Regions from separate parts of the Sporosarcina pasadenensis genome, predicted to be linked through region 2. Evidence: riboswitches for the same ligand, from Rfam matches in the RefSeq annotation. Region 2 holds a riboswitch; each other region holds the start of a gene.
The links. A riboswitch is a leader RNA that binds a small molecule or an ion and turns the genes downstream of it on or off. The one in region 2 is predicted to bind S-adenosylmethionine.

Region 1 (5,422 bases), on a different contig from region 2:
CAAATTCCCTATTGACAATAAATTAATGGAAATGGTATCCTCAATAAGTAAGTTATTCTAATTATCAAAAGGAGGTACGGAACATGAAAAACACAATTGCTATCCAACTAAACTTCATATCGAGTCCGTGCCTGACAAATCTCTCTTTCTAATTGTAGACCGAGGAATGGCATGGTATGCCGTTCTTTTATATGAGCACACGCTTATGCAAAAGGCGTGTGCTTTTTTGTGTCTTCATTTGAAGGAAAATTCGGTGTTTTCACGCTTTGCGTGTAACATATAAAAAATTGAAAAGGAGTGTTTCCGATGATGAATGTAGGGCAACAACGGAAAGTATTGAAGGTGGAGTCTCTGGAAAGTGGGTAGCGAAGCAGCCCGCAGTTGAGTTGATTCAAATAAAAAACAAAGGAGGAAAAGCAAAATGATTATTCAATATGCAAAACATGAACGAACTAAACAAAAAACTACGAAAAAATTGACGGAGTGGGAATCTCCAAAATGGATAGATATCATAAATGGCGGCACAACAGGTGAACGCCGATTGTAATCTTGTTTTAGGTTCCTCTCCAAGAGGAGAATAATAATTATGCATTTCATTGATAGAGAAGTAGTTCAACGACAAGTGGAAGATATGCGACAGGAAGTCGAACAGTATCGACTCGAGCAGAGAGCGCTCAAGCGGAAACGGAAAGAGCGGAAAACCGTTCCTTTCTGGATGATTTTCTTCAGCTTCTTCAATTAATAAATGGAACGTCCCCTGAGGCAAATGGGGGACGTTCTTTTCGTTTGAGCATATTTTTTAAAAAGATATCTTGAATGTGAGATAATCGATGAGTCTACATTAGGAGATGCATACCTTCCAATAGTGAGGTCATGCTAAGCAGAAAAACGAAAAGGAGTCCTCCATCATGACAATTTCAGTAAAAGCGATTATCGGCAGTACAAGCTCCACTTCATACAACTTGAAAGTGGTTGAGTATTTAAGGAAGAAATATGCGGGTCAACTCGATATTACACCTGTTTTCATTAATGATGTCGATATATTTTCCGTTGATATAGAAAGCAACCAGCCAGAAAACGTGAAGGATTTCTTGGATAATGTGAGAGATTCGGATGCGGTCCTTTTTGCAGTTCCGGAATACAACTTCTCCATTCCAGGGGCAATGAAAAATGCTGTCGACTGGCTTTCTAGAAGCAATTTCGCAATTAAAGACAAGCCTGCATTCATGATCGGCGCTTCAATGGGCGTGTTGGGAAGTGTCCGCGCGCAAATCCACTTGCGTGAAATCTTGACGAACCCGATGCTCTCTCCAGCACTATTGCCGAATAATGAAGTGTACATCGGTTCCATCCATGAAAAGATGGATGAAGCGGGACAATTGACAGACCAAGCGACAATCGACTTCTTAGATAACGTCGTCAACAACTTCATCGCGTTCTATTCGCAAAGAAAAGCTTTGGCTGAAATCAATTCCTAATAAATAAGGCCGTCTCATTCACCGAGACGGCCTTTCTTTATTGCTGACTCACAGCTGTCGTCTCCGCGGCAATGGCGAGGGCTTGCTTAAGATCGTCGATCAAGTCCTCAGCTTCCTCCAATCCGACAGAGAGGCGCAATAGACGCCTATCGACACCGCGCTCTTCCCGCACCTCCTCGGGAATTTCCGAATGGGTTTGCGTCGTCGGATATGTAATTAAGCTTTCGACTCCACCGAGACTTTCGGCAAATGTGATGAGCCGTAAGTTTTGCAAAAGCGGATCGACCCATTCGCTTTCCCGCACCCTGAATGAAATCATGCCGCCTTTTCCGGCATAGAGTACGTCATCGACGAGCGGTTCGCTTTCCAAATAGGAGACGAGTTCCTTTGCGTTGGCGTCATGCTGTTTCATTCGGACATGCAATGTCTTCAACCCGCGGATGACGAGCCAAGAATCGAACGGCGAAAGCGTTGCACCGATCGCATTATGGTTCTCTCCTAAACGGTTGCACAATTCTTCTCCTTTTGCGACGACGAGCCCTGCAAGCACGTCATTATGGCCACCGATATATTTCGTCGCGCTATGGATGACGATGTCCGCCCCGAGCTCGATCGGGCGTTGGTAATACGGAGTCAAAAACGTATTATCGACGATGACGAGCAAGTCGTGTTTTTTTGCGAGCTCCACATACTTTTCAATGTCGATTTCCAGCATGAGCGGGTTTGTCGGTGTTTCGATGAAAATAGCTTTCGTTTTTCCAGTAATGAGCTTTTCTACTTCCTCGACGTTTTCAAAAGACGTATACGAGGTCCGGATGTTATACAGATTGGCGTATTGGTCAAACAAACGGAACGTCCCGCCGTACAGGTCGTCGGGAGCGATCAGTTCATCCCCCGATTTGAACAGGGACATGACGAGCTGGATCGCCGCCATGCCCGAACTACACGCGTAACCGCGGTCGCCGTTTTCTAAATTTGCGATGCCTTCCTCAAGAACCGTCCGGGTCGGGTTTTTCGTTCGTATATAGTCATATCCCGTGGAAAGTCCTAATCCATCATGCTTGTAGGCGGTCGAAAAATGAAGGGGAGGGTTGACCGCCCCAGTTCTCGGATCGCTCTGATTTCCTAGTTGCACCAATTTCGTGTTAATGCTTTGCTTTGTCAAGTTGCCCATCTCCTTTGTCTATTAAAAAAGAGGCCTCTTCAATTAAGAAGAGGGCCTCCAACATCGTTGAAATCAATCTTCTTATCTTCGAGACGTTCCACGCCTTTTGGAATTAGCACCATACCAATATCGGGCTGGTTGCTGAGACTTCATCGGGCCAATCCCTCCGTCTCTCTTGATAAGAATCAAAATATGCAATTGTTAGAAAAATGATTTATTTAAAGTTATCATGTTCCTTGTTAGATTGCAAGCCTCTCCGGAGGAAAAATTTCTGGGGACTTTTGCTATAATGTAGGCATGTTGAAAGACGAGGAGGATTCCATTGGCTTGGCTTTATGTTTTATTGGCGGCGATCGTTGAGATATTCTGGGTGATTGGACTTCGGTACTCCGATACGGCACTCGAATGGACGTGGACCGTCGTTGCCATTATCATCAGTTTCTATGCAATTATTAAAGCTTGCGAGACGCTTCCGTCCGGGACGGTATATGCAGTGTTCACCGGCTCGGGTGCGGCGGCGATTGTCCTTATAGACTTCCTGTTCTTCCATGCGGAGTTTTCCATCGCAAAGGTGATCTTCATCGCGATTATCATCATCGGGGTCATTGGGATTAAAATGACGACGGTCGAATCCGGTGAAGCAGCGGAAGGGGGCGATTGAGATGGCTTGGGTATATTTAGTCATCGCCAGCTTAGGTGAGATTTTCGGTGTCATGGCCATTAATCTTTATTTGCAGAAAAGGTCGTGGCCCCGTCTGTTGCTAATTATTGTGACATTTTCGGTCGGTTTTTGGTTTTTGTCACTTGCGATGCGCGATATTCCGATGGGGACGGCGTATGCGATATGGACGGGACTCGGTGCCGCGGGTGCGGTGCTGATGGGCATTATGTTTTTCAAGGAAGCGGCCGGATGGAAACGGATGTTTTTCCTCTGTTTGATTATCGGAGGGGCGGTCGGATTGAAGTTATTTGGATGAAGGAGGGAGCGCTGTGGCGAAGCAATATGATTTTACGGAAGGGCCGCTTGCGAAGCAGCTGATCTTCTATTCGGCTCCGATCATTTTAACGAACCTTTTGCAAGTGTCGTATCAATTCATCGACAGCCTATGGGTCGGGAATCTGATTGGTGCGGATGCGCTTGGAGCGGTCGCGATTTCGGGCACAGTCGTTTTCACCGTCCTCTCATTTGTCATCGGCCTGAATAATGCGGCGCTCACAATCCTCTCCCAGCAAAAGGGGAGGGGAAGCGAGACGGGATTGCGCAATTATTTGAACGCTTTCGTCGTTCTACTTGCGATCATGTCCGTCGTCTTAAGCTTTGCAGGTTTCTTTTTAGCAAAGCCGATCTTAGCATTGCTTGGAACTCCTGAGTCGATGATTGACATGGCGACGTCCTATTTGCGTGTCAACTTTTTCGGAATCCTGTTTCTGTTCGGCTACAACTTCATCAACACAGTGTTCCGGTCTGTCGGCGATTCCAAGACACCGATCTATTTCGTGTTGACCGCCGTCCTATTGAATACGGTGCTAGATCCGATTTTCATCGCCGTCTTCGGATGGGGCGTCCAAGGAGCTGCGATAGCGACGATCGTGTCCCAAGGAGTCGCATTTGCGACTGGCGCCATTTATTCCGTCCGAAAGAAATTGGTGCCGTTTTCGAAGCCGCATATCCCGGCGAAGCGGGAAGTGCTTGCTATTTTGAAATTGGGCATACCAGCGGGCTTGCAAATGAGCGTCATTTCAGCTGGCGTCATGGCGATTATGAGTGTCGTAGCTTCTTTCGGCCCGGCAGTCGTTGCAGGATACGGTGCTGCGCAGCGGCTCGATAGCGTGATCATGTTGCCGGCGCAAGCGATTGGAACGGCAGTGAATAGTATGGCTGGGCAAAATATCGGGGCTGGAAAATGGAACCGCGTCCACAAGATTACATTCATCGGCTTTCTTTATAACCTTGGCATCATGTTCGCCATCGCGGGAATCGTCTACGCTTTTGCGGGGGCTGGTATCCGCCTTTTCATAAGTGATGCGGATGCCGTCCGTTTTGGGGCGGACTATTTGAAGATGATTGCATTTTTCTATCCTTTCCTAGGCATCAACTTCGTGTTGAACGGGGCAGTCAGGGCGTCAGGGGCGATGTTCCAAGTGCTCGTGCTCAATATCATCTCGTTTTGGATATTGCGTTACCCCGTCACATACTTCCTGTCAGGCTTCATGGGAGAGAAGGGGATAGCCGTCGGAATTGGCGTCAGCTTTGTCATTAGCAGCATGATCGCCTTTCTTTATTATCGGTACGGAAAGTGGAAGGAAGCCGAAATTTTCGGGGATTGAAGCGAGTTATACAGGTTTACGGAGATGTTTGATTATGTTATTTTCCGTCGAATTGAGGGTAAATAGTGTATACTGGAACTATCAGAAGAATGCGGAAGAAGGAGATTTGGCATGAGTTCGAAATATGCAGATGACAGTTTGGCACTACATACAGATCTTTATCAAATCAACATGATGGAATCATATTGGGCGGATGGGATCCATGAACGGAAAGCGGTATTTGAGCTATACTTCAGAAGCTTGCCATTCGGGAACGGCTATGCGATTTTTGCGGGGCTCGAGAGGATCCTCGATTATTTAAAGGACTTCCATTTCAGTGAAAGCGATTTGACCTATTTGAAGGAGGAGCTCGGCTACAAAGATGACTTCCTCGCCTATTTGAAGGATATCCGTTTCACGGGCGATGTTTATTCGATGAAGGAAGGGGAACTTGTATTTGCGAACGAACCGA
Region 2 (5,422 bases):
AGCCACCTTCGATATTGAATACGCCATGATCGGACCAGCCGTGCTCATCATCACCGATCAACTTACGGTCAGCATCTGCTGAAAGCGTCGTTTTACCTGTGCCGGAAAGGCCGAAGAATAGAGCTACGTCCCCATCTTCACCGACGTTTGCCGAGCAGTGCATGGAAAGGATTCCACGTTCAGGCAGCAAGTAGTTCATGACGGAGAAGATCGATTTTTTCATTTCTCCAGCATATTCTGTACCGCCAATCAACACAATGCGCTTCTCAAGTGATACAATGATGAAGGTTTCGGATTTTGTTCCATCCACAGCAGGATCCGCTTTGAACGTCGGAGCTGCAATAACTGTGAATTGCGCTTCATGCGTCTTCAACTCTTCTGCGGTAGGGCGGATGAACAAGTTATGAACGAATAGGTTTTGCCATGCGAATTCATTGATGACTTGGATTGAAAGCTGAGAGTTCTTGTCAGCTCCTGCGAAGCCTTTGAATACGAATAGCTCTTCCTTTGCTTTTAAATGGTTAAGAACTTTATTATATAATGAGTCAAAGATTTCAGGTGAAATCGGGCGGTTCACTTTGCCCCAGTCGATTTTGTCTTTAGAAGAATCTTCTTCGACAATATACTTATCTTCAGGCGAACGGCCAGTATACTTTCCTGTCTCGGCAGTAAGTGCGCCGTCTGCGGAAAGTTTCGCTTCTCCACGGGAAGTCGCTTTTTCAACCAATTCCGCCACTGAAGGCTGTATGTTTACGTTGTTGCCTGAAAGTAACTCGTGTAATCCGTTTTCAATTTTAGCTGAAATCATTTTATTCGTACCGTCCTTTGCATATAATCCCACATTGGTGGGTATCATCACATTTCCTAAATAGTATAACACATTTAGAATAATAATCTATACTAATTAAAAACTCAAGTATATATGTTTAAAAAGGTTTGACAAAGTGCAAACTTTTTCGTAGGATTGTTAATTGAACGGATACTCTTATCCCGAGCTGGCGGAGGGACAGGCCCTATGAAGCCCGGCAACCTGCGTGGACCATTTTGGCCGCGAGAAGGTGCCAAACCTGGAGCAAGGTGGAATGCCTTGGACGATAAGAGTGAAAGGTGCTGCTTTTGAAATTATGCCTTTCCTCATGTATATTTACGTGAGCGAAGGGCTTTTTTATTGATTCTATGAGGCCCTTAATCCTTGTGTATGTTGACGTCGACTCTCTAGGCGCTGAACTTACTGGGACAAACAGAGTACCGTATCAATATTTGCAAGCCGTTAAGGAGGAAACTACAATGACAAATCGCCGATTATTCACTTCGGAATCGGTAACTGAAGGACATCCGGACAAAATGTGCGATCAGATTTCAGACGCCATTTTAGACGCTATTCTAGAGGAAGACCCGAATGCACGCGTAGCCTGTGAAACGACAATTACGACAGGACTCGTTTTAGTTATCGGGGAAATTACAACGACTACGTATGTTGATATCCCGAAAGTGGTACGGGACACAGTGAAGGAAATTGGCTATACGCGCGCGAAGTTCGGTTTCGACTGGGAGACGTCATCTGTGTTGACGTCAATCGACGAACAATCGGCTGATATCGCGGCGAGTGTCGATCAGGCACTGGAAGCACGTGAAGGGACAATGACGGATGAGGAGCTTGAAGCGATCGGGGCGGGAGACCAAGGACTGATGTTCGGTTATGCTTGCAATGAAACACCGGAGCTTATGCCGATGCCGATCAGTTTATCCCATAAGCTGTCACGCAGACTTGCGCAAGTGAGGAAAGAAGATACTCTCGATTACTTGCGTCCGGATGGAAAAACGCAAGTGACTGTGGAATATGATGAAGACAACCGTCCTGTACGGATTGATACGATTGTCATTTCAACACAGCATCATCCTGACATTACGCTCGAACAGATTCAACAAGACATTAAAGATCATGTAATCAACCCAGTTGTCCCAGCGGAATTATTAGATGAAGAAACAAAATACTTCATCAACCCATCAGGCCGTTTTGTCATCGGCGGACCACAAGGGGATGCCGGTTTGACAGGAAGGAAAATCATCGTTGATACTTATGGCGGCTATGCGCGTCATGGCGGCGGCGCATTTTCCGGAAAAGATGCAACGAAAGTGGACCGTTCGGCTTCATACGCGGCGCGCTATGTTGCGAAGAACATCGTAGCTGCAGGCCTAGCGGATCGCTGTGAAGTTCAACTCGCATATGCGATTGGTGTTGCGAAGCCGGTTTCGATTTCCATCGATACATTCGGTACAGGCAAAGTCGAAGAAGAGAAGCTTGTTGAAATTGTACGTGAGCTGTTCGATCTACGCCCAGCAGGCATCATTAAAATGCTTGACCTGCGCCGTCCAATCTATAAGCAGACTGCGGCATATGGCCATTTCGGACGCACTGACGTGGAACTCCCTTGGGAGCAGACGGACAAAGCGGAAGAATTGATCGCCAAAGCAGGACTGACTGTTTAATAATGTAAAATCGAGGAAGCAGTGGAGAAATCCATGCTTCCTTTTTTACTTTTTTGAGTGGAACGAGAACTTTATGGGCTTTAAAGCGTTTATACTAATTATACAAAAAGAGGGGATAGCGTTCTTGTATCGCTATTAGAGGTTTAGTGATACTCGGGATCATCGGTGCTGCCCATTTGGACAGCACCCGCGCCGAACAGATTTTTACTTCTGCAAATCCTTATAAATCCGGCCTTTTTCAACATAGCTGTTCAAAACTCGTTCCATATCCGCTCGGTCATCGTCATTCAATTCACGGACGACTTTTGCAGGCGAGCCGAGAGCAAGGCAGCCAGGCGGTATTTTCTTACCGGGAGGAACGAGGCTTCCGGCCCCGATGAATGCACCCTCGCCGATTTCCGCGCCATCTAAAATGATAGCCCCCATTCCGATGAGTGCGCCTTTTCGGATAACACAACTATGTAGAAGAGCTTTGTGGCCGACTGTCACATCGTCCTCAATCAATAACGTCTTGCCTGGACTTTGGTGAAGACAGCTCAAGTCTTGGATGCTGACACGTTCACCGATAATTGTCGGTGCTACATCGCCCCTGATGACCGAACTGAACCAAATCGAACTGTCTGCCCCAATCGTTACATCACCTGTAATCGTCGCATAATCCGCGACATAGACGGATGGGTGAATTTTTGGCGTTTTTCCGTTGTATGAATAAATCATGAACGTCTCCTCTTTTCTAAAAATCATGTATAATTTATCGTAACATAAAACTTTCATTTACATAAAGGGGGGTGAGTGCCATGTGGAAATGGGAAGCGGAAGGACAGCCGAAAGCGGTAATAGCGATTGTCCATAATGCATACGAACATCACAGGAGGTATGCGTGGCTCATCCAAAAGCTTCGAAACGGAGGTTTCCATGTCGTCACGACCGATTTGCCAGGGCATGGTTCTGAAAGCGGGAGAAAGATCCATGATGAACCGTTCGAGTCGTATGTAGACCATGTGAAAAAAATGATTGATATTGCGTTGCATGATAATTTGCCGTTATTCGTACTAGGACACGGGCTTGGCGCGACGATTGTCATGCATATATTGCAACGTGAGAAACTGGAATGTGCAGGCTTCATTTTCAGCTCCCCTTGGCTCTCCATGAAACACCAGCCATCCAAGTTTTCAGGAGTGCTGACAAAGCTGTCGAGTTCCATGAAATTGAACCATGACATTACAATTGAATTACTGACGCGGAACACCGATATGTATATAGAATTTCAGAACGATCGGGACTATAGCTCCGTAGTCGTCACATCTTGGTATCGTGAAATGCATTCAATGATGAAAGCGATCATGTACCATGAAGAAAGTGTTTTCGATACACCTATCCTGCTCCATACAGGTGGAGAAGATAAAATTACGGATATTTCCTATGCGAAAAGATGGTTGTTGAAACAACAACTTTCCGAATTTCATTATAAGGAATGGAAAAGGCTGTACCACGATCTTTATCAAGAGCCTGAGAGAGAGGAAGTCTATTTGTACATTGAATCATTCATGAACAATGTGCTTCGCTCGCTCGGCTATATTGTTTGATTCAAAGACCAAAAGGGGGAGTGGTTAGTATGACGGTGATCGGGTTTGTCAGGCACGGTGTTACTGCGTGGAACAAGGAAGGGAGAGCTCAAGGCAGTTCCGATATTCCTTTGGATGATGAGGGAATTGAGATGGCGAAGCGCATAGCTGACAGATTGTCCACGGAGCAGTGGGATGTCATTTATACGAGCGATTTAAAAAGAGCAAAGAACACTGCGGAATTCATAGCTGAAAAGTTGCCGGGTGTTGAACTTGTGGAGGATGCGCGATTGCGCGAGGTTGGCGGCGGGATGGTTGAAGGTACTACTGAGGCGGAGCGCATCGAGAAGTGGGGGAAAGATTGGAGACAGCTAGACATGGGGTTTGAACCGCATGAGTCCATCGTCTCCCGCGGAATGGCATCTCTAGCCGAAATCAGAAACAAGCATGCCGGCAAAAGGGTGTTGGTCGTCAGCCATGGCAGCTTCATTAAGCGGATGCTGAACGAACTTGTAACAGATACCGTTTATGAGGAAGGTTTAGATAACACATCATTAACAATCGTCGAGCTCAATGACGACAAAAATCTTTGCCAGCTATTCAACTGCACCGCCCATCTGCAAAAATAGGCGGAGCTTGAAGCAGTATTGAAGTTATGTTATTAAGTGTTGGTTTTAAATCTAATCATAATTTAATAGATTGTATTATCTAAGTTGAATTAAATTTATGCATATGAAGAATATTTTGTGATTGATTTTTATTCTAATATTGGAGCGGAGGGCGGCGACTCCTGCGGGAAAGCGAGACAGGTGAGACCCCGGAGGCTTGCCGCTCGCCCGCGGAAAGCGTCCGCCCGGAGCGGAAATAAATATACTATAAATTGTAAGATCGGGGGCTTTCAAATGAAGAAAGAAACAACTTCTGAAATTATGTCATGGATAAAAGCCATTGTAGTCGCTTGCGTACTCGTATTCGCCATTCGTCACTTCCTATTTTCACCGGTCATCGTATCCGGCCAATCGATGGAGCCGACATTTGAATCAGAGAATCGTGTCATCATTTCAAAAATCCATAAGCTTGATCATTTCGATCTTGTAGTCTTCCATGCGCCGGGATCAACAGAAGATTACATTAAACGAGTGATCGGCCTTCCGGGGGATACGGTTGTCATGAAAGACGACAAGCTCTTCATTAACGGGAAAGAGTATGAAGAGGAATATATCCAAGCAAATAAGGAACGGCTTTTCAATGATCAAAAATTGACGGAGGACTTTGAAGTCACTGTGCCGGAAGGACAACTTTTCGTTTTAGGTGACAATCGAAGGAACAGCACAGATAGCCGTGCAATCGGCTGTATCGATCAGGAA
Region 3 (5,422 bases), on a different contig from region 2:
CAGCAACATTGAAGCCGATTTTCGGTAAAAAAATGGAGGGGCCATGGGGCGTCCTCATCGATGTACTTGCCGTATTTGCAACAGCTTTTGGCGTTGCCACTTCTCTCGGCTTCGGTGCTGTTCAAATTAACGCAGGGCTGAATTATTTGTTCGGCTTTTCAATTGGGTTCACTTCACAACTGATCATTATCGCGGTCGTCACAGTGCTATTTGTCATGTCCGCTTGGTCGGGGCTCAGCAAAGGCATTAAGTATTTGTCGAATGCAAACCTAATACTTGCCCTCGCCCTATTAGGTTTTGTCCTTATCTTAGGACCGACTTTGCTTATCTTCAATGTGTTTACCGATTCAATCGGGGGCTATCTTGCCAATATCGTATCGATGAGCTTTCGCACGGCTCCATTAAACGGTGCACATCGTGAATGGCTTGAAAGCTGGACAATCTTCTATTGGGCATGGTGGATATCATGGGCACCGTTCGTCAGCATGTTTATCGCACGTGTATCGAAAGGCAGAACGATCAGGGAATTCATGGTCGTTGTCATGTTGGCGCCAACCGTCCTGAGCGCCATCTGGTTTTCAGCTTTTGGAACGACCGCCATCAATATGCAACGTGAAGGGATTGTAGATTTAGCGAAGACAGACACTGAGTTGACGATTTTTGAAATGTTCCATGCGATGCCATTGTCAATTATTATTTCAATTGTAGCTGTACTGCTCATTGCATCATTTTTCATTACGTCAGCAGACTCGGCGACATTTGTGTTAGGCATGCAGTCCACGTACGGTTCATTGACCCCGCCGAATAGCGTGAAAATCATTTGGGGTGTCATCCAGTCGGCAATCGCAATCATTTTGCTGTCTGTCAATGGATTGACTGCACTGCAAAATACAATCATCATTGCCGCCTTGCCTTTCTCTTTCATCATTTTGCTAATGATTATATCTTTACTCAAAGCGTTGAAGAGCGAACTGCCAAAAAGTGAACGGCCGAGAAGAAGGAAAGCGAAAGACAACGTTTGAACGACATAAAAAAGTGTAGACAAAGTCAATTTTCGACTTTGTCTACACTCTTTTTTAAGGAAAGCCATGATGCGCAAGAAACTCCTCAGCCTGATTGAAAACGCTTGTCAGCCTAGGCGCGACGTCAAGCGAAGACGCGAATAGAACTTAAGTTCATGCGCGGACGAGCGAGACGAGCAACAACGGATGCGAGCGTTTGTCAACAGGCTGAGTGGAGGACGGAATTAAAAATTCCCCCCTCCACTTTTTCAATTCGGTACCATGACCGCTTCGTGTTGACGAATAATATGCAACAGGTCTGCAACCATTGCACTTCCAGTCGGATACATTCCGGCACCAGGGCCAACCAAAGTTAATGAGCCAAGGTATTCGGTATCTAGAATGATTGCATTGTCGACACCGTCAATGCTGAACAGCGGATGATCGGCGCCAATCAAAACCGGCCCTACAGTCGCTTGCAACTTCCCTTCTTCATCTTTCCAAATATCCGCCACGTGACGATAACGGAGATCGCCTTTCGATGCATCGATAATATCGATCGACTCAAGATGATCGATTCCGACGACAGGGACGTCCTCCCAATCGGGCTGCTGGCCGAAAGCGAGCGAGCTCAAAATCATCAGTTTACGGAAGGCGTCCGTGCCATCCACGTCATCTGCAGGATCCGCTTCAGCGAACCCGTTTTGCTGTGCATCAGAAAGTGCCTGTTTGAATGAAGATCCTTCATCGCGCATTTTCGTCAAAATGAAATTCGACGTCCCATTTAAAATGCCTTGGATCCGTTTGATACGATCACTTGCCAGCAAATTGGACACCGTCCGGATGACCGGGACGCCGCCAGCTGTCGTCGCTTCGAACCCAACTTGCACATCCCTGAACTCGGCATGTTTCATTAACGCAGGTCCGTGTTTAGCAAACATCTTTTTGTTCGCGGTAATGATGTGGCAACCCTTCTCGATCGCATCCGACAAATACGTATACGCAGGTTCTTCCCCGACAATCGCTTCGAGAACGATATCGATTTCGGGATTCCCCAATATTTCCTGAATGTCATCTGTAAATTTTGCGCCTGTAATCGGCATACGTTCTTTTGCCTTGTCTTTTACAAGGATGGATACGACATCAACGGCGAAACCAGTGCTCCTTTTAATCTCTTCCCGCTTTTCCTGCAGGATTCTGTAAACACCTTCACCGACCGTACCGAAACCGAGTATGGCCACTTTAATTGACGGCATGAAACCACCCTCTCTATTTCTAAAGCGGAGGGCGCCTGCCTAGATGCGACAGGCATAAGGCGAAGATGCGCTTTGTTACCGCTGCTCGTAACGCTACGCTTTTACTCGCAAAAGCCGTTCTTCGTTACGACTTTAGCTTCGACTTATGACCCAAGCGTCTGGCGCCCGCAGCTAGATGTTAGTAATGATGTCCCTTAGCGGACTGCTACCGGCGCGGCTTTTTCGATCGCCTGCTGCAAGTCTGCAATGATATCTTCCGTAGACTCAAGTCCGACAGACAGACGGATCAATTCTTCCGGCGTCCCCGTCTTTTTCAAGTCTTCCGCAGACAATTGCTGATGTGTTGTTGATGCAGGATGGATGATTAGAGATTTAGCATCCCCCACATTTGCCACATGTGACCATAGCGTAATATTATCGATCACTTTGCGCCCTGCTTCACGTCCGCCTTTAATGCCAAAGACGATGATGGAGCCGAAGCCGTTTTTCAAATATTTCTTAGCATTTTCATATGTCGGATGATCTTCCAGTCCTGTGTAAGTAACCCATTCAACAGACGGATGAGCCTGTAGGAATTCAGCGACTTTCACGGCATTTTCGTTATGGCGTGTCACACGCAAATGAAGCGTCTCCAGCCCTTGTAGGAAGTTGAAAGCACTGTCCGGATCTAGGCAAGGCCCGAAGTCACGCAGCAATTGGACGCGGAGCTTCGTAGCGAATGCCGCTGCCGCAGTGTCAACGCCGTAGCGTAGGCCGTGGTACGTTTCGTCCGGCTCTGTAAAGCCTGGGAACTTGCCGCGCGTCCAGTCAAATTTCCCTGCGTCGACGACGACACCTCCAATTGTCGTTCCGTGGCCGCCAATCCATTTCGTTGCGGAATGAATGACGACGTCTGCTCCAAACTCGATTGGATTCGATCCGTATGGGGATGCGAATGTGTTATCGATGAGGAACGGAATTTCATTCTCATGAGCGATATTTGCGACTGCTTCGATATCGAGCACTTGTAAGCTCGGGTTCCCAATCGTTTCTGCGAAGATCGCTTTCGTTTTGTCCGTAATTGCCGCGCGGAAGTTTTCTGGGTCTTCTGCATCGACAAATTTCACATTGATGCCGTAGCGAGGAAGCGTGACGGCGAATAGATTATACGTACCGCCGTATAGATTGCCGGCAGCGACGATTTCGTCCCCTGCTCCCGCAATGTTCAAAATGGAGAAAGCAATAGCGGCCATCCCGGAAGAAAGAGCGACTGCAGCTGTTCCACCTTCTAGTAGTGCAACCCTTTCTTCAAAAACTGCAACGGTCGGATTTGTGATTCGTGTGTAAATATTGCCTGCTTCTTGCAAGCCGAATAAGTTTTGGGCATGTTCAGTGTCGCGGAAAACGAATGCGGTAGTACGGTGGATCGGTACAGCACGAGAACCTGTAATAGGATCCGGCTTTTGACCTCCGTGTAAGAGAAGAGTTTCTGGTTGAAGTTGTTTGTTTGTCATTTTTATTACCTCCAGTGGATTTTTTAAGATGAAAAGGCAATGCGGAGGCGTTGGGGGTTTTTGGAATAAAAAAATAACCCCTTTCGCTAAGAGAAGGGTTACGCTTTCGCTTATTCCTCCTCTTATCTTTCAGACCGTTTGCACGAATCTGTAGGAAGTAGCACCTTTGCAAGTTCGTCACTTGCCGGTTGCCGGGCATCGCAGGGCCTAGTCCCTCCGCCGCTCTTGATAAGAGTTTGGGTATTCAGTTTTTCATCTTGTTGAACAGTATAGGAGACTATTTTTTAAAAGTCAAGGGGTGAATTTATTTTTTTCTGAAACTTGCGCTTTATCTGAGGTGTTATAATGGTTTTAGAAGTCGGACTGAGCGCGGGTGCAGCCTCTTTGAGCGCGTGAGGGACTTCTTTGAGCGCGGGTGCAGCCTCTTTGAGCGCGTGAGGGACTTCTTTGAGCGTGGATGCAGCCTTTTTGAGCGCGTGAGGGACTTCTTTGAGCGTGGATGAGCGCGTGAGGGACTTCTTTGAGCGTGGATGCAGCCTTATTGAGCGCGTGAGGGACTTCTTTGAGCGCGGGTGCAGCCTCTTTGAGCGCGGGACCGGCTTCTTTGAACGCGCAACCACTCGCTTTGGACGCGATTCAACCAACATTGGACGCTGGTTCATATGAATATATTAATTTTGGGGGATCCTTATGACGTTATGGATTTTAGTTACCATAGTTTGTGGATATTTAGTCGGCTGTCTGCACGGATCGACAGTCGCGCATTGGATATCAGGGGTTAATTTGAAAGAGACTGGCGTAAAAAACGCCGGAGCATCAAACGCAATGATCGTTCTTGGGAAACGGTATGGCGCACTTGTTGCATTAATTGATATCGGCAAAGGCGTTTTCGCGGTCATTGCCGTCAGATTGCTTGCCGAACATTTCGGACTGCAAACGGAATACATCAATTTATTACTTTTCACTATTGGAGCTGCCGTTATTTTCGGTCATAATTTTCCGTTCCATATGAACTTCAATGGTGGAAAGGGAACTGCAACTGTAATCGGGGTGCTCTTTGCAATTGATTGGCGATTTGGACTTGCCGGGTTCATCCTCTTCATTCTTGTGGCCCTCATATCGGACATTCTAGTCTTTGGTGTTATCATGTTGTACATCACTCTATTGGTTATGGCCGTTTGGCTTGAGGGACATTGGCCAATATTAATTGCCATTATACTTTTCTTCATGTCGATCTGGAAGCATATTGAAAATTTCAAGCGGATTCTCAAAGGGACGGAGCCTCGTATTCGCGCATCATTCAAGAAAAAACAGAAGCACTCAGCGTGAGGCTTCTGTTTTTTTATATTCAAATCAAAAGTCCAACCAAATCTTCACGGCCGTTCCTAAGATTAATACCGCTAATATGCCTTGCAACACTTTTGTATTCATCTTCTGCCCCGCTTTTGCCCCTAATGGAGCGGCAAGGATGCTCGCTACGATCATGACAGCAGCCGGACCATAGAGCACCTGATCTGTAACAATTTTCCCTATGGTCGATCCGATCGATGAGATGAATGTGATGGCAAGTGAAGTTGCAATCGTCATACGTGTCGGGATTTTCAAGACGACGAGCATGATTGGAACTAAGATGAAGGCTCCTGCAGCTCCGACAATACCAGCAGCAATCCCT
Region 4 (5,422 bases), on a different contig from region 2:
TTCTTTCAAATCCAATACCCATCTACCTGTAATGTATTGTTGGATCATCACTCGGTGAGCATGGATAATTCCTTTCGGCCGACCTGTCGACCCGCTCGTATAATGAATATTAAGCGCATGGTCCAAATCCACCCACTCGATGATGTTTTTTTCAGCCTTAACAGCTCGTGCTTCCTCAAACAATGAAATTTCATCACCCTTGCATTGTTCGGGCTCCGCCGTTATCCACACCGTTTTCAGTGATGGCAATTCTGCACGCGGCACGCGTTTGATCAACTCAGGCGAAGCGATTAAATAAGCGCCCTCACAATCTGCAATCCGCTCCTTTACTGCATCTTCCATAAACGCTTCAAATAGCGGCCCAACAATAGCACCAAGCTTAATTGCAGCAAGCATTGCGATATGACAATCAGGATGCTTCGGTAAAAAGATAAAGACGAAGTCCCCTTTTTTCACTCCTTTCTTTTTTAATACAGTAGCCCATAGATCTGTTTTCTCTTTCAGTTCGCGATACGTTAGTGTAGACTCTTCTTTTTCACCAAAATAATGTAAAGCGACTTTCTCTCCAAACCCTTCCACGACATGGCGGTCGACACATTCATAGGCCATATTCACCTTTCCAGTAGAAGACCAACTAAAATTTGATTCGATACTTTTCCATGTGAAATCGTTTCTTGAAGGGAGTTCAGCTGTAATGTTGTAATTCCCTTCAGATGGATAAATCACTTCCTCATTAGCCATGTTAGACAACCTCCTTTTCGATATGTAAAAGCTCAAGGATTTCCGCTTTTTTAGCAGCCAAGAACGAATCGCCCCGATTTCTCGGTTTCACTACGTCAATCGACAACTCCGCCTGCAATGTGCCGGGTTGACCTCCGAGGATGAATATTCGATCGCATAAGTAAAGTGCTTCATCGATGTCATGCGTAACGACTACCATCGTTGTTAAACGGTTCTGTTGAATTTTTAACAATAAATCCTGCAATTGCATTTTAGTGAAAGCGTCCAATGCACTAAAAGGTTCATCTAGAAGCAAGACATCCGGCTCGCCAATTAGTGCCCGGGCAATTGCGGTTCGTTGCGCCATTCCTCCAGACAAATCTTTCGGATAATGAGCATCAAAATCAGACAAACCGACAAGATTCAAATACTCATGTACCGTTGCCTGTTTCTCCTTCTCATCTTTCGCACCGAATAAAATATTCTCTTTTACGGTAAGCCAAGGCATTAGTCTCGGTTCTTGAAAGATCATCCCAATTGGCTGTTCCCCCTCACCCAGAAATTCGATTTCCCCCTCATAGTTTTGATCGAGTCCGGACAAAACGCGTAATAATGTACTTTTTCCGCATCCACTCGTTCCTAAGATCCCAACAGTCTCCCCTTCCTTAATGGAAAATGAAATATCTTTGAATCCTGCAAGTCCGTTATTGAACGTCCTTGATGCATGTTCCACCTTCAGCATCGTCATCCCTCCATCATAGTTGGTTTTGTAGATTGTCTTGCCACTTCAATGCACGTGCTTCCAATGACTTCAACAACGAATCGGTTGCTTTCCCTAACAATGCAAATAAAATAATGCTTGCGATAATAAGCTCGGGCGAATACGTATTCTGACCAACGACTAGCAAATACCCAAGCCCTTGACTTGCTCCCATTAGCTCCGCAGCTACGACGAACATCCAGCCTAATCCGACACCACTACGTAGACCGACGAGAAACGAAGGAAGTGAAGCGGGCAAGATGATACGACGAACAATTTGCAACGGAGTAAAATGATAGATCTTACCGACTTCAATTAACTTACGGTCTACACCTTGAATACCTGAGACGATGTTCAGATAGATCGGGAAGAACACACCGACAGCGATTAACATCACTTTTGACGACTCTCCAATACCCATCCATAAGATAAACAACGGAACCCAGGCTAGAGATGGAATTGAGCGAAACGCTTGAATTAATGGATCCATCAACTGCTCAAACCATTTAAAATAACCGACGATGGATCCCAATATAACCGCGGCAATTGTTCCTGCTAGAAATCCGATCATAACCCGAAAGAACGTAATTCCCACATGTCCCCAAAGTGTCCCTTCTTGGGCTAACTCAATAATTTTTTGCAAAATAGTTGTCGGAGCCGGAAAGACATAGGCATCGAGCCAATTGAAACGGACAGCCGCTTCCCAAACGACTAATAGAATGAATGGAATGATCAAGCCAAGAGCTAAACCTCTCACCTTATTTTCAAAGTTAATTTTGACCGATCTTTTTGCTTTTACTTTAAACAATTCTTTTTCGTCAATATTGACCGTCATGTCTATTCCCCCTATTTCATTCGATAACTTTTTTTGCAAATTGATCAGTAATCAATTCTCCTACAATCGTTCGGATATCCACATTCCCTTTAATTACATTTTCTGATTGCAACACTTCACCCGCTGCAGTCAGTTCATCGATTTGTTTCTGTCCAGGGATTGGATCCGAGAAGTCATTACGCTCTAAACTCTTTTTCGCTACTTCCAATTGCATCTCAGCTTCTTTTGCAAGTATGTCGGCTGCCTCATCCGGATTTTCCAAAACCCACTTCCGTGCTTTCTCATACACTTCAATCACTGTTTCAACTACTTCAGGATGTTGTTCAGCAAATTCAGATCTGACATTCAGTGTTCCGTACGTATTTTTTTCATGATCACGTAAAAATAACTTTGCACCAGAATCGACTTCAACTTTTGCCATATGTGGATCTAACCCTGCCCACGCTTCTACTTGACCTGTCAAAAGAGCGTTAGCGCCATCTGAGTGTTGTAAATTTACAATTTCCAAGTCTTTGGACGACAACCCAACTTCTTGTAACGAGCGGAGAAGAAATATATATGGATCCGTCCCTAGCGTTGCAGCCACTTTCTTACCTTTCAATTGTTCTACTGATGTGATGTCCGAATCGCCTGTGGCAACAAGCGCAGTCCATTCCGGCTTCGAATAAATATAGACCGATTCAATGGGTGAACCATTCGACTTGGCGATTAATGCTGCAGCCCCAGCTGTCGAACCGAAGTCGACACTTTTTGAATTTAGAAATTCAAGTGCTTTATTGCTTCCGTGGCTGAGTACCCACTCCACTTCAATCCCTTGTTCCACAAACGCCTCCTCTGCCCAACCAAATTCCTTCAACGCTAGGCTAGTTGGCGAGTAATATGCATAATCCAACACAACTTTTTTCAACTCCACCTTTTCCTTGCCTTCACTGGATGAGCAAGCTGACATCAGAATCGTTATACTGATAACCGTTAATATTAATGCAATCCATTTTTTCATGTTCATTTCCTCCTAAACTCATTTTTATATGGAAAATCAATTTAACCCAATCATTAACTGTTCCTATTGGCATAGTCGGATTTATCTATGCACAAATCCGGTTTTAACTTAATGATTATAAAAAACCCTCTTCAATAAGAAGAGGGCTGCAAAATTCCTCCTCTTATCTTCCAGGCTAAAAACACCTGTAGGATGTAGCACCTTTTCAGATCAATTCATCTGTTGGTTGCCGGGCTTCATCGGGCCTATTCCCTCCGCCACTCTTAATAAGAGATGTATGTAATTGTCAAAATCATTTTCAAAATCTAACTGATTGAAAATTAGTATAAACAGATAAAAATAAATTGTCAACTCATATTTTCATTATTTTAAAATATAGTGCATGCTAATTCAGTTTCATTGACTGCTACGACAGGGATTACACAGTATATTATATTTATTTATTTTTATTCATAATTACTTATAAATTTTCGATGGAACATAAAAAGGGAATCCCGAGGATTCCCTTTTTTACTACTGATCTTAAAGACTGTTTAATTGTATAGCTGATTTAAATAAGACATCTACGGCTGCAAGCATCGTTTCTTCATTGATGTCAAATTGTTCATTATGGTGTCCGGCAGGAAGGTCTGTGCCAAAAATACAATATGTTGCGAGTCCACCATTTTGTTTCACTCGTTCCATGAAATAAGTTGCATCTTCGGAACCAGCCGCGTCATTTGATTCCAAAGCTGTTTCTTTTAACATGGCTGACTCTTCTGCACATCCCTGGAGAATCACTGCCAACTCTTTCGATCCTTGACTACTAAGTGCTTCACCGACTGTATCAATTTGATAATCGACTTGATACATTTGTGCTGCACCTTTAATAATCGCTTCTAACTGACTTTTTATAAATTGATTCACTTCAGAATTTTCCCCGCGTGTTTCTGCTTTTAGAAACGCATAATCTGCGATTATATTTCTTCCTGAACCAGCATGTAATTCACCGACATTAATTCTTGAAATCCCTTTTGAATTCCTAGAGATTGCGTGAATATTTAATGCCGCATTGGCAGCAGCTAACAATGCATTATTTCCTTCTTCAGGTTGTGCTCCTGCATGGGATGCCTTACCTTTGAAAGTGATATCCAGTTTCGATGTGGCCAAGAAACCGTTATTCGAAGCAACGAAATGTTGATGGGGGACCCCTGTCCCAACATGCGAGGCGATGAAATAGTCTACATCATCTACGATTCCAGCACTCGCCATTGATTTCGCGCCGCGTGTTCCCTCCTCAGCAGGTTGAAAGATCAATTTGATTCTCCCTTTTAAGGCTTCTTTATTGTTAGCAATAACTGTCGCCAAACCTAATCCAATTGCTGTATGGGCATCATGACCGCACGCATGCATTTTATGGGGAAGCTTTGATCTGAATCCCTCTTGCTTAGGGAAATGACTGTCCAACTCCGATTCGTTAATATCAAGGGCATCCATATCAAATCGATAGGCGGTTGTTGGTCCTTCTATACCGGTATCCAGTGTTGCAACTATACCAGTATATCCATCGGAAAAGTTTGCAACATAGCCTTGCTTAGCTCCATTCTTGATTGCCCATTGATAATGTGCATTCGTAGCCTGATCATCCGGTTTCCCCATGCAATGATCTACCGACATTACAGATTTCCCCATTGATAATTCAAACCCTAGTTCATCTAGGATAGACGCTACAATCGAAGCCGTTCGCATTTCAAGAAACCCTGTTTCCGGAAATTGGTGAAAATCCCGTCTCCAAGCAATTACTTTTTTCGATAAATCGGAATTAAGATCTAAGACCATCATGTATCAATCTCCCTTATCGTTTATAAGACATGCATCTGCCTAACTTGCTACATTCATGTTAGCATTTATCTTATAGAAATGGTGTAACTCCCGGTCCGAGTGGTAAATTGAAAGTGTAAAAGATTGCAATTAAAATGATCCAAACACCTAAAAATATAAGTGAATACGGTATCATCAGTGACATCAATGTCCCAATGCCAGCCTTTTTATCGTATTTTTGCATAAACGATAGAATCACGACAAGATATGGATTTAATGGCGTCATGATATTAAAAGATGAGTCAGC

Region 1: linked by a shared signal. The riboswitch ahead of AB1K89_RS12735 (methionine biosynthesis PLP-dependent protein) and the one ahead of metK (methionine adenosyltransferase) in region 2 are both predicted to bind S-adenosylmethionine.
Region 3: linked by a shared signal. The riboswitch ahead of AB1K89_RS13555 (O-acetylhomoserine aminocarboxypropyltransferase/cysteine synthase family protein) and the one ahead of metK (methionine adenosyltransferase) in region 2 are both predicted to bind S-adenosylmethionine.
Region 4: linked by a shared signal. The riboswitch ahead of AB1K89_RS11760 (aliphatic sulfonate ABC transporter substrate-binding protein) and the one ahead of metK (methionine adenosyltransferase) in region 2 are both predicted to bind S-adenosylmethionine.

Annotation. Positions count from the first base shown of each region.
Region 1 is NZ_JBFEGM010000008.1:177,749-183,170, forward strand. Features, by position in the region: gene AB1K89_RS12720 (hypothetical protein) at 422-547, shown strand; gene AB1K89_RS12725 (hypothetical protein) at 587-742, shown strand; gene AB1K89_RS12730 (NADPH-dependent FMN reductase) at 909-1,478, shown strand; gene AB1K89_RS12735 (methionine biosynthesis PLP-dependent protein) at 1,516-2,652, opposite strand; SAM riboswitch class I at 2,722-2,828, opposite strand; gene AB1K89_RS12740 (DMT family transporter) at 2,966-3,304, shown strand; gene AB1K89_RS12745 (DMT family transporter) at 3,306-3,620, shown strand; gene AB1K89_RS12750 (MATE family efflux transporter) at 3,634-4,971, shown strand; gene AB1K89_RS12755 (nicotinate phosphoribosyltransferase) at 5,083-5,422, shown strand, end outside.
Region 2 is NZ_JBFEGM010000018.1:16,732-22,153, forward strand. Features, by position in the region: gene pckA (phosphoenolpyruvate carboxykinase (ATP)) at 1-808, opposite strand, end outside; SAM riboswitch class I at 983-1,101, shown strand; gene metK (methionine adenosyltransferase) at 1,288-2,490, shown strand; gene AB1K89_RS17050 (gamma carbonic anhydrase) at 2,695-3,207, opposite strand; gene AB1K89_RS17055 (alpha/beta hydrolase) at 3,288-4,076, shown strand; gene AB1K89_RS17060 (histidine phosphatase family protein) at 4,106-4,684, shown strand; gene lepB (signal peptidase I) at 4,958-5,422, shown strand, end outside.
Region 3 is NZ_JBFEGM010000009.1:143,773-149,194, forward strand. Features, by position in the region: gene AB1K89_RS13545 (glycine betaine uptake BCCT transporter) at 1-1,022, shown strand, start outside; gene AB1K89_RS13550 (homoserine dehydrogenase) at 1,271-2,257, opposite strand; gene AB1K89_RS13555 (O-acetylhomoserine aminocarboxypropyltransferase/cysteine synthase family protein) at 2,452-3,750, opposite strand; SAM riboswitch class I at 3,870-3,985, opposite strand; gene AB1K89_RS13560 (hypothetical protein) at 4,313-4,444, shown strand; gene AB1K89_RS13565 (glycerol-3-phosphate acyltransferase) at 4,441-5,079, shown strand; gene AB1K89_RS13570 (sulfite exporter TauE/SafE family protein) at 5,104-5,422, opposite strand, start outside.
Region 4 is NZ_JBFEGM010000007.1:205,337-210,758, forward strand. Features, by position in the region: gene acsA (acetate--CoA ligase) at 1-741, opposite strand, end outside; gene AB1K89_RS11750 (ABC transporter ATP-binding protein) at 743-1,462, opposite strand; gene AB1K89_RS11755 (ABC transporter permease) at 1,476-2,315, opposite strand; gene AB1K89_RS11760 (aliphatic sulfonate ABC transporter substrate-binding protein) at 2,332-3,315, opposite strand; SAM riboswitch class I at 3,476-3,588, opposite strand; gene AB1K89_RS11765 (amidohydrolase) at 3,838-5,136, opposite strand; gene AB1K89_RS11770 (AbgT family transporter) at 5,207-5,422, opposite strand, start outside.